DNA from 2 places in the Paenarthrobacter sp. YIM B13468 genome. Region 1 is predicted to be linked to the other one. Evidence: riboswitches for the same ligand, from Rfam matches in the RefSeq annotation. Region 1 holds a riboswitch; the other holds the start of a gene.
What was found. A riboswitch is a leader RNA that binds a small molecule or an ion and turns the genes downstream of it on or off. The one in region 1 is predicted to bind glycine.
Positions count from the first base shown of each region.

Region 2: it holds a riboswitch for glycine, as region 1 does, so the genes downstream of both, gcvP (aminomethyl-transferring glycine dehydrogenase) here and cycA (D-serine/D-alanine/glycine transporter) in region 1, are expected to answer to the same signal.

Region 1 is NZ_JBHZPI010000028.1:67,473-71,683, forward strand. Features, by position in the region: gene ACFX4T_RS22280 (ExeM/NucH family extracellular endonuclease) at 1-855, shown strand, start outside; gene cycA (D-serine/D-alanine/glycine transporter) at 932-2,419, opposite strand; glycine riboswitch at 2,553-2,651, opposite strand; gene ACFX4T_RS22290 (FAD/NAD(P)-binding protein) at 2,726-4,211, opposite strand, start outside.
Region 2 is NZ_JBHZPI010000038.1:25,044-29,254, reverse strand. Features, by position in the region: gene gcvP (aminomethyl-transferring glycine dehydrogenase) at 1-2,108, opposite strand, end outside; glycine riboswitch at 2,258-2,356, opposite strand; gene ACFX4T_RS24595 (PucR family transcriptional regulator) at 2,432-3,943, opposite strand; gene speB (agmatinase) at 4,121-4,211, shown strand, end outside.

The DNA.
Region 1 (4,211 bases):
GAGCTCTACTACGCCCCGGACGGCACCATCACCTACGCCGAGGCGAATGCGGTCCTGCCGTTCGTGAACAACCTGTGGACTACATCCCTCACTGGCGCCCAGTTCAAGACCCTTCTTGAGCAGCAGTGGCAGACCAACGTTGACGGAACTGTTCCCAGCCGCCCCTACCAGCAGCTGGGACTCTCCAAGAACGTCAACTACACCTATGACGCCGGCCGCCCTGCAGGGGACCGCATCACCGGCATCTGGGTGAACGGGACCGTGATGGACCCGGCGAAGCAATACAGAATTGGGACCTTCAGCTTCCTGGCAACGGGAGGCGACAACTTCCGGATCTTCAAGGAAGGCACCAACACGAAGGACACCTGTCTGGTGGACCGCGATGCGTGGATCAAGTACCTGCGTGAGCACAACCCCGTGTCTCCGGACTTCGCGCGCCGGTCAGTTGCCGTGGTTAACACCACCGCCACAGAGGTCAAAGCAGGTGAGCCCATGACACTCGCTATCTCCAAGCTGAATCTCACCTCGATCGGCAGCCCGGCCAACAACACCCTCAATGCGATCTTCGTGGACAGCAAGGGCGCAGCAGTGCCGCTTGGATCGGTTCCAGTAACGGCAGGAGCAGCCACGGTGGACCTCAAGGTTCCCGCTGCGGCAGCTGCAGGTACCGGCACCTTGGTGCTGACCGCCGTCGAGAGTGGAACCGTGGTGAAGGCCAGTGTTCAGGTAGCTGATAGCGGGCCCAACCCGCCGCAGTGCACTCCGCCGGTCAAACCGTCTACGTGGTACGACCTCGTGGGCTGGCTCCGCTACACGTGGGCGTGGCTGGAGTATCAGAAGTGCCTGAGGGGCTAAACAGCCCCTTTCCTTAGGCTGCCCCAGGGGGCACCTCACGGTGATGAATCGTGAGGTGCCCCCTGGGGTTTGGCAGCTACTTCTTTGCGAGCTCGGGCTCTTCCGCTCGCTTGGCGTCTTTCTCAAGCTCCGCTTGGAACTCCTCGTAGCGAACCAGATGCGCGGGCCGACGACGCAGGATGGACCAGGCCACCCCCAGAATCACGAACCACAGCGGCGTAGCCAGCAGCGCAGCAAAAGTGTCCGGCTGCGTGGTCAGGGTCCAGAGCACGAAGGCAAAGAATGCGAAGACCACCCACACCATCACCACGCCGCCGGGCATTTTGAACGCCGAAGAATCATGCAGGTGTGGCCGCCGCTTGCGGAACGCCAGGTAGCTGGCCAGGATGATGGACCATACGAACACGAAGCAGACAGCTGACACGGTGGTCACCATGTCGAACGCCTTGCCGATGTCCTGCCCTGCGTACATGAGAACGACGCCGGACAGCAGCAGGACGCAGGAAAGGAACAGGGCGTTGCGGGGTACTTTGCGTCCTGAGAGCGCGCCGAACACAGCTGGGGCGTCGCCTTCCTTAGCCAGTCCGTAAACCATGCGGGACGTGGAGTAGATGCCGGAGTTGGCGGAGGACATCGCAGAACTGAGCACCACCAGGTTGACGATGGTGGCGGCAGCACCCAGTCCGGCCAGGGAGAACATGGCAATGAAGGGGCTGTGTCCAGCCGCGAACTGGGTCCACGGGGTGACGGACATCAGGATGATGAGGGCGCCCACATAGAAGAGCAGCACGCGGATCGGGATCGAGTTGATGGCCTTGGGCAGGTTCTTCTCCGGGTCCTTGGCCTCGGCGGCCGTGGTGCCTACCAGTTCAATGCCGACGAAAGCGAAGACGGCGATCTGGAAACCGGCGACGAAGCCCATGAATTCGTTGGGGAAGAAGCCACCGTGGCTCCACAGGTTGGTGAAGCTGGCCGGTCCGGCGTCGGACTGGAAGCCGCTGAAAATCATGAACAGGCCGACGATGATGAGGGCCGCGATAGCGACGATCTTGATGAGGGCGAACCAGAACTCGGTCTCGCCGAATGCTTTCACCGTAGCCAGGTTCAGGAGCAGCAGGATACCGATGGTGATCAATCCGGGTACCCAGAGCGGAAGGGAAGGCCAGAGCTCCTTGGAGTACCCGGCGATCGCGATGACGTCAGCGATGCCGGTAATGACCCAGCAGAACCAGTAGGTCCAGCCGGTGAAGAACCCTGCCCAGGGACCCAGCAGGTCCGCTGCGAAGTCGCTGAAGGATTTGTAGTTCAGGTTGCTCAGGAGCAACTCGCCCATGGCGCGCATGACGAAGAACAGCATGAAGCCGATGATCATGTACACGAAAATGACAGACGGACCAGCGGCAGAAATTGTCTTTCCCGAGCCCATGAACAGGCCCGTGCCAATTGCACCGCCTATCGCGATCAGCTGGATGTGCCGGTTACTGAGCTGCCGTTCGAGGTGTGGTGAGTCTGCTCGATGCGAGTCGGAGGATGGTGGGCGCTGAATCGTCAAGAGGAACTCCATTGTTCAGGCGGCACTGGGTGCCACGATGATTCGGGTTCCTCCCCGCTCTGTCGTGGACCTGAGAGTTTCCGCAGGAGTGGGCCTGCTTGCACCTTCGGTGAGCCCGGATGCCCGGACTGCTTTCCAGAGTTGCCTCGCCGCGGCGGTACATGGGCCTGAGAGATTCCTGGGGAGGGTTTGCTCCTACGGCGCCTGACGGGATGTACCGGCAGGACTCTCCCGCCGCAGATCAAAAGCGCGCACCACTTTGCCGGTGATGCAGCTCACACACTAGCGAAGCGTTGGACTCACCGCAAACGAAGGCAGCTAACTGCCCAGAATGCTACGAGCGATTTCGTCGGCATCCCGCAAGGTTCGCTGGCCACTGGCGTAAGCCTTCCCGGTTGCCGGACGCGCCTCCGCAGCAATCGCTGTTCCCCACTGGGTCGCGGACAATTGCAGGCCCAAAACATACATCCCCTGCGTCACAGAGCCGTTGGACGCCACAGGCCGGTACGGGTGCGGTTCCACATCCAGTCCGGTTGTCTGCACTGGCGTGCCCTCGGCACTCATCATGATTTTGGTTCGCACAAGGCCGTCGGCCATGAGTTGTTCCAGGAGCGGGGAAATATTGATGCCTACTCGGTTGGCTGGCGACATCGCTTCAATCAAAGTGGGTGCCTCCACAGGTCCATCGTGAACCCAAGGCGAGACCGCCCGGAAAACCTTGGCGCTTCTATCCACGCTGAACTTGGGATCGGGTCCAACGAAACCAACGACGCCGGCACGCGCCAAAGCTGCCAACTGCTCAGAACGCAGTGCTGGGGCTCCGCTTGCAAGGCCTTCAACAAACGATTCGAACCATCCCCGCAGTTCAGCGACCCACGATTCGTCCGTGATTCCGCCGTCCGCGACGACAGACTTGAGGATCGCCCTGCCTCTGTGGAGGGCTCCGATGGCCATCTTCACGGGGTCGGCTTCCCCGAGGGCAGAGCGCCGCGCGTCGTCGTCAAGGTAGGCCGTTATCGCCAGGTCCAACTCCCGGCGGGACGCGAACGTCCGGCCAGCCAACGGCGCAGCGAGCCCGCGGACATTGAGTCGGCGGGAGGCAACCACGTGCTTGTCCACGAGGGCGGCGACGTCACTTTCCCATTTGGCAGTGGTGTGCGCGTGGGGCTGCAAGGCATCCTCAAGGTCCGCGAGGAACTGCGCTGCATCGCGAATGGCGGCGGGCTGCGACCTTGCCAGGGTGGAGTAGTAAGCCCACAAGGCGTCACGATGCAGGAGCGGCCAAAGGTCATGGTCGAATCCTGGCTGGATGCCGGCTGCCCTGAAGCGGTCCACTGCTGCCTCGGTCAGGTAACTCATGGTGATGCTGCTGGGGTAATACCCTGCCAAACCAGCCTTGGCCCGGTACGGGGTTCCGCGCCGGGATGCTGCGATGATCTTGGGTTCCCTGCCTGAGGGCCGGTACTCGAGAACTCCGGCTCCCGGTACGCCGGCTTCGACGAACTTGCCTCCGCGGCCCTCGGTCAGCTGGCCCATGACATCGAAGAAATTCAGTCCCATCCCACGCACCAGGACGGGCTCGTTGTCCGGCACCCGCTGCCAGTCGACGTCGGCCGGCGGTGCAGGCGGGAAATAGAGGAGGCCGTGCTCGTCGGCGGCCCGTTGGAACGCACGCTGCTCCGGATTCAAACGGGACTCGACGTGCCCCAGCGCGAGGACCACCGAGCCGACGGTGAGCGTAGTGCCGTCGGCCAGTTCGACGTCGAACGCTTGCCCGCCTGTGGTGCCTGAGCTTGCCGGGACC
Region 2 (4,211 bases), on a different contig from region 1:
GGGATGCAGAACGTCTTGTGCAGGTTCAGGTGCGATACGTCGCCGCCGAACTTGCCCGGCTGGGCCAGCCCAACGAGCGCGTTGAGGTTTGCACCGTCAACGTACACCTGGCCACCGGCCTCGTGGACGGCGTCGCACACTTCCCGCACGTCGGCGTCGTAAACACCGTGCGTGGACGGGTAGGTGATCATGATGCAGGAGAGCGCCTCGCGGTTGGCTTCGATCTTCGCAGTCAGGTCCGCGTGATCGATGGTGCCATCAGCGGCCGTAGCCACCACGACAACCTTCATGCCGGCCAGCACAGCCGAGGCTGCGTTGGTGCCGTGCGCAGAAGCAGGGATCAGGCACACGTTGCGCTGCTCATCCCCGCGCGACAGGTGGTAGCCGCGGATGGCCAGGAGGCCCGCGAGCTCACCCTGGGAGCCGGCGTTCGGCTGGATGGAGACCTGATCGTAACCGGTGATCTCAGTGAGGTCGGCTTCCAGTCCTTCAATGAGCTCGCGCCAACCAGCCGTCTGGTGATCCGGAGCGAACGGGTGGATGGAGGCGAACTCAGGCCAGGAAATTGCTTCCATTTCAGCCGTGGCGTTCAGCTTCATGGTGCAGGAACCCAGCGGGATCATGGTGCGGTCCAAGGCGAGGTCGCGGTCGGACAGCTTGCGGATATAGCGCAACAGCTGCGTCTCGGAACGGTGCGTGTTGAACACCGGGTGCTGCAGGAAATCCGAGGTGCGCAGAACGGAGGACGGCAGCTCAAACCCTGAAGCGTCCTTCACCGGGCCGGCACCGAAGGCGACGGCTACCGCGGAGAGGACCTCCGGCGTCGTGGTTTCATCGAGGGAAACGCCAACCGTGTCGGCATCGATGCGACGCAGGTTGATACCGCGGGCTTCGGCGGCGGCGATGACTTTGCCAGCCTTGCCGGGTACGCGGACCGTCAGAGTGTCGAAGAAGGATTCGGACACGAGTTCGCGGCCGGCGGTCTTGAGGGCAGTGGCCAGTGTGCGGGCGTGGCCATGGACGGTTTCGGCGATTGCCTTCAGTCCTTCCGGACCGTGGTAAACCGCGTACATCGAGGCCACGATGGCGAGCAATGCCTGGGCAGTGCAGATGTTGGACGTGGCCTTCTCGCGGCGGATGTGCTGCTCGCGGGTCTGGAGCGCTAGCCGGTAAGCGGGGACGCCGGCATTGTCCTTGGAGACGCCCACGATGCGGCCCGGAAGCGTGCGCTCCATGCCTTCGCGGACTGCCATGTATGCGGCGTGCGGGCCACCGAAGAACAGCGGAACACCAAAGCGCTGGGCAGTTCCGACCGCGATGTCGGCGCCCTGTTCGCCCGGGGGCGTGATGAGGGTGAGCGCCAAAAGGTCGGCAGCCACAGTGACCAGGGCACCGCGTTCCTTGGCCTCAGCGATCACAGAGGAGTGGTCAAACACGTGGCCCGAAACGCCGGGTTGCTGCAGGACGATGCCGTTGATGTCGCCGTCGGGAAGGCCCGCCGAAAGTTCGGCAATCTCCACTTCGAAGCCCAGCGCTTCGGCGCGGCCCTTCACGATCGCGATGGTCTGCGGGAGGAGGTCGGCGTCCAGGACGGTCTTGCCGTCCTTCGCGGTTTTGGACTTGTTGGCGCGACGCATCAGCAGCACGGCCTCAGCCACGGCAGTGGCTTCATCCAGCAGCGAAGCGTTGGCTACCGGCAGCCCCGTGAGGTCCTGGACCATGGTCTGGAAGTTCAGGAGAGCTTCGAGGCGGCCCTGCGAAATCTCGGGCTGGTACGGCGTGTAGGCGGTGTACCAGGCCGGGGATTCGAGGATGTTGCGGCGGATGACCGGGGGCGTCACGGTGTCGTAGTAGCCCTGGCCGATCATCTGGACGGCGGTCTTGTTCTTGGAAGCCAGCTTGCGGAGCTCGGCGAGGACCTGCACCTCGGTGAGGGCGTCCTGCAACTTCAGGGCAGTGTCCTGGCGGATGGAATCGGGGACCGCAACATCTACCAGGCCGTCTACGGAGTCGTAGCCGATGGCCTTGAGCATGGTGTCAACGTCGGATTGGCGTCGGGCGCCGATATGCCGGTCCGCGAAAGCGGTGGGGGTTGATTGAACAGTCAAGAGGAACTCCATGATTCAGGCGCCCACTGAGCGCCACGATGAATGTGGGTTCCTCCCCACTCTGTATTGGACCTGAGAGATTCCGCAGGAATGGTTGCCTGCTTGCACCGTCGGTGAGCCCGGTTGCCCGGACTGCTTTCCAGAGTTGCCTAACCGCGGCGGTACATGTGCCTGAGAGATTCCTGGGGAGGATTTGCTCCTACGGCGCCTGACTGGATGTACCGGCAGGACTCTCCCGCCGCAGATCAAAAGCGTTGCGTCACCATGGGTGACACGCTTCACACCATAGCTGGTCATTTCGAAAAAGCGCAAGCAAGGGATACCTACCGATGCATCGCCTCGTGGATCTGGAGCGCGAACCACAGCTGGGCAACCGTGGAGGTTTCACCCATGTCCAGCCCCGTCAATTCGCCGATTTTCCGGATCCTGTAGATGATGGTTTGCCGGTGCGCGAACAGGGCAGCGGCAGTCTTTTGCCAGGAACGCTGCGAGTCCAAATAGGTCCTCAGCGTGACCAGGAGATCGCCTTCCTGGCTCTGCTCGTAATCGAAAATCGGGCCCAGCAGACGCCTGACCAGCGCAGTTCCTTCCTCAAAACCGGTCAGCCCGAGCCAGGATGGCCCCTGCGCGTAGCGGGCCAGGTCGAGCTTGTTCGCCCGGGCCGATCCGAGCGCCCAAAGGGACTCCTGCAGCGCGCGCTGAATGCCCGCCACACCCGCCGGAGCGCTGATTCCAATCGCGGCATCTGCCCCGGCGCAATGAACCAGGATGTCGTCAGGCACATCAGCGGGGACCACCACGTGCAGCCTGCTATTCCGCTTCAACGACGCCGACGCAACCCCGTGCCGCCACAGTTCGATGTGCACGTTCGCCAGCTTGTCGCCGTCGTTCGTTGTGGTGGAAGCGTTCGCTGACATGGATGCGAGCAGGAAGTCTTGGGGCGGAACCCCAAAAGTTGACAGCCGGCTCTCCATCTCGGCCGCGCCCAGTCGGCCATCCATAGCCTGCAGCAGGAACTCGCCGGCCAGCCGATGCCGCCCTTCAAGCGACAAAACGATGCGCGAGAGCTGCAGTCCCAGCACGGTTGCGGCGTGCAGGAGTACGACGGCGTCCGGGTGCGGTTCGCTGTGTGGCAGCACCACGAGCAGGGCGTTGGCGTGCGTCGGGATGTCCATGGTCAGCACGTGCCGGCCCCGGATCCGGTGCCACTGGAAATTCTTGCCAGCCAAGGACACCTGCCCGGAAAGCGGAGCCCATTCATCCGCGAGGAACTCCGGGAGCCGCTGGCCCTCGGGGTGCCAGGGATGGAGGCAGCGGCGGTCCACCACGAACAGTTCAGCGTCCAGTTCGGTGGCAAGCCGTTGGACCAGGCTTTGCCAATGGTCCTCGGAGGCTCCGGCCGTGCGGAGAAGGTCGTAGACCCTGGCTGTCTGGCGCAGGCGCCGGGACTCTTCGAGCAGGGAGGATTCGGCAACCGAGCGGGCGATCGCGATGAAGGGCAGCGGGTACGGGATGTTGATCAGCGGCAGCGGCAGCCGGTCGCAGGCCGCCAGGAACTCCTGCGTCAGCGGGGGTGCGTGCATCTTTTCGCCGATCGCCAAGGCGCTTGCCCCGCTGTCCATGAGGGCCTCTGCGAGCGCCACTTGTCCCTCGGCGTCCGCGGGAATCGAGAGTCCATTGGTCATCATGAGCTCGCCGCCGGTGACCCATTCCCACAGTCTGGGCAGGTCCGAAGTGTGCGCCCAGGTGATCCGGTTGTCGCGCCCTGTGTCGCCGGCAAGGAGGGTGAGCCCGAGTTGGGGTTCAGCTACGAGCTCGGCGACCGTGATTGCCATCGGATGGGGTCCTGACTCTATGATTCCGGGGGCCGTTTCGGACCATTTAGACATTCGTCTAAGCGCCTCGGCCATTTGTAGTCAATGTACCGCTATTCGCCGTGACCCGCGTCACCAAGAATGGAATTACTTACTTCCCGCTCAATGGCGAGCACCCCTCACACCAAGGATCCGGCAATGACAATCCACAAGCCCATCGGCCCTGTCGACGCAACCAAAGTCCCCCGGTATGCAGGCCTCGGCACCTTCGCCCGCCTCCCCCAAATCG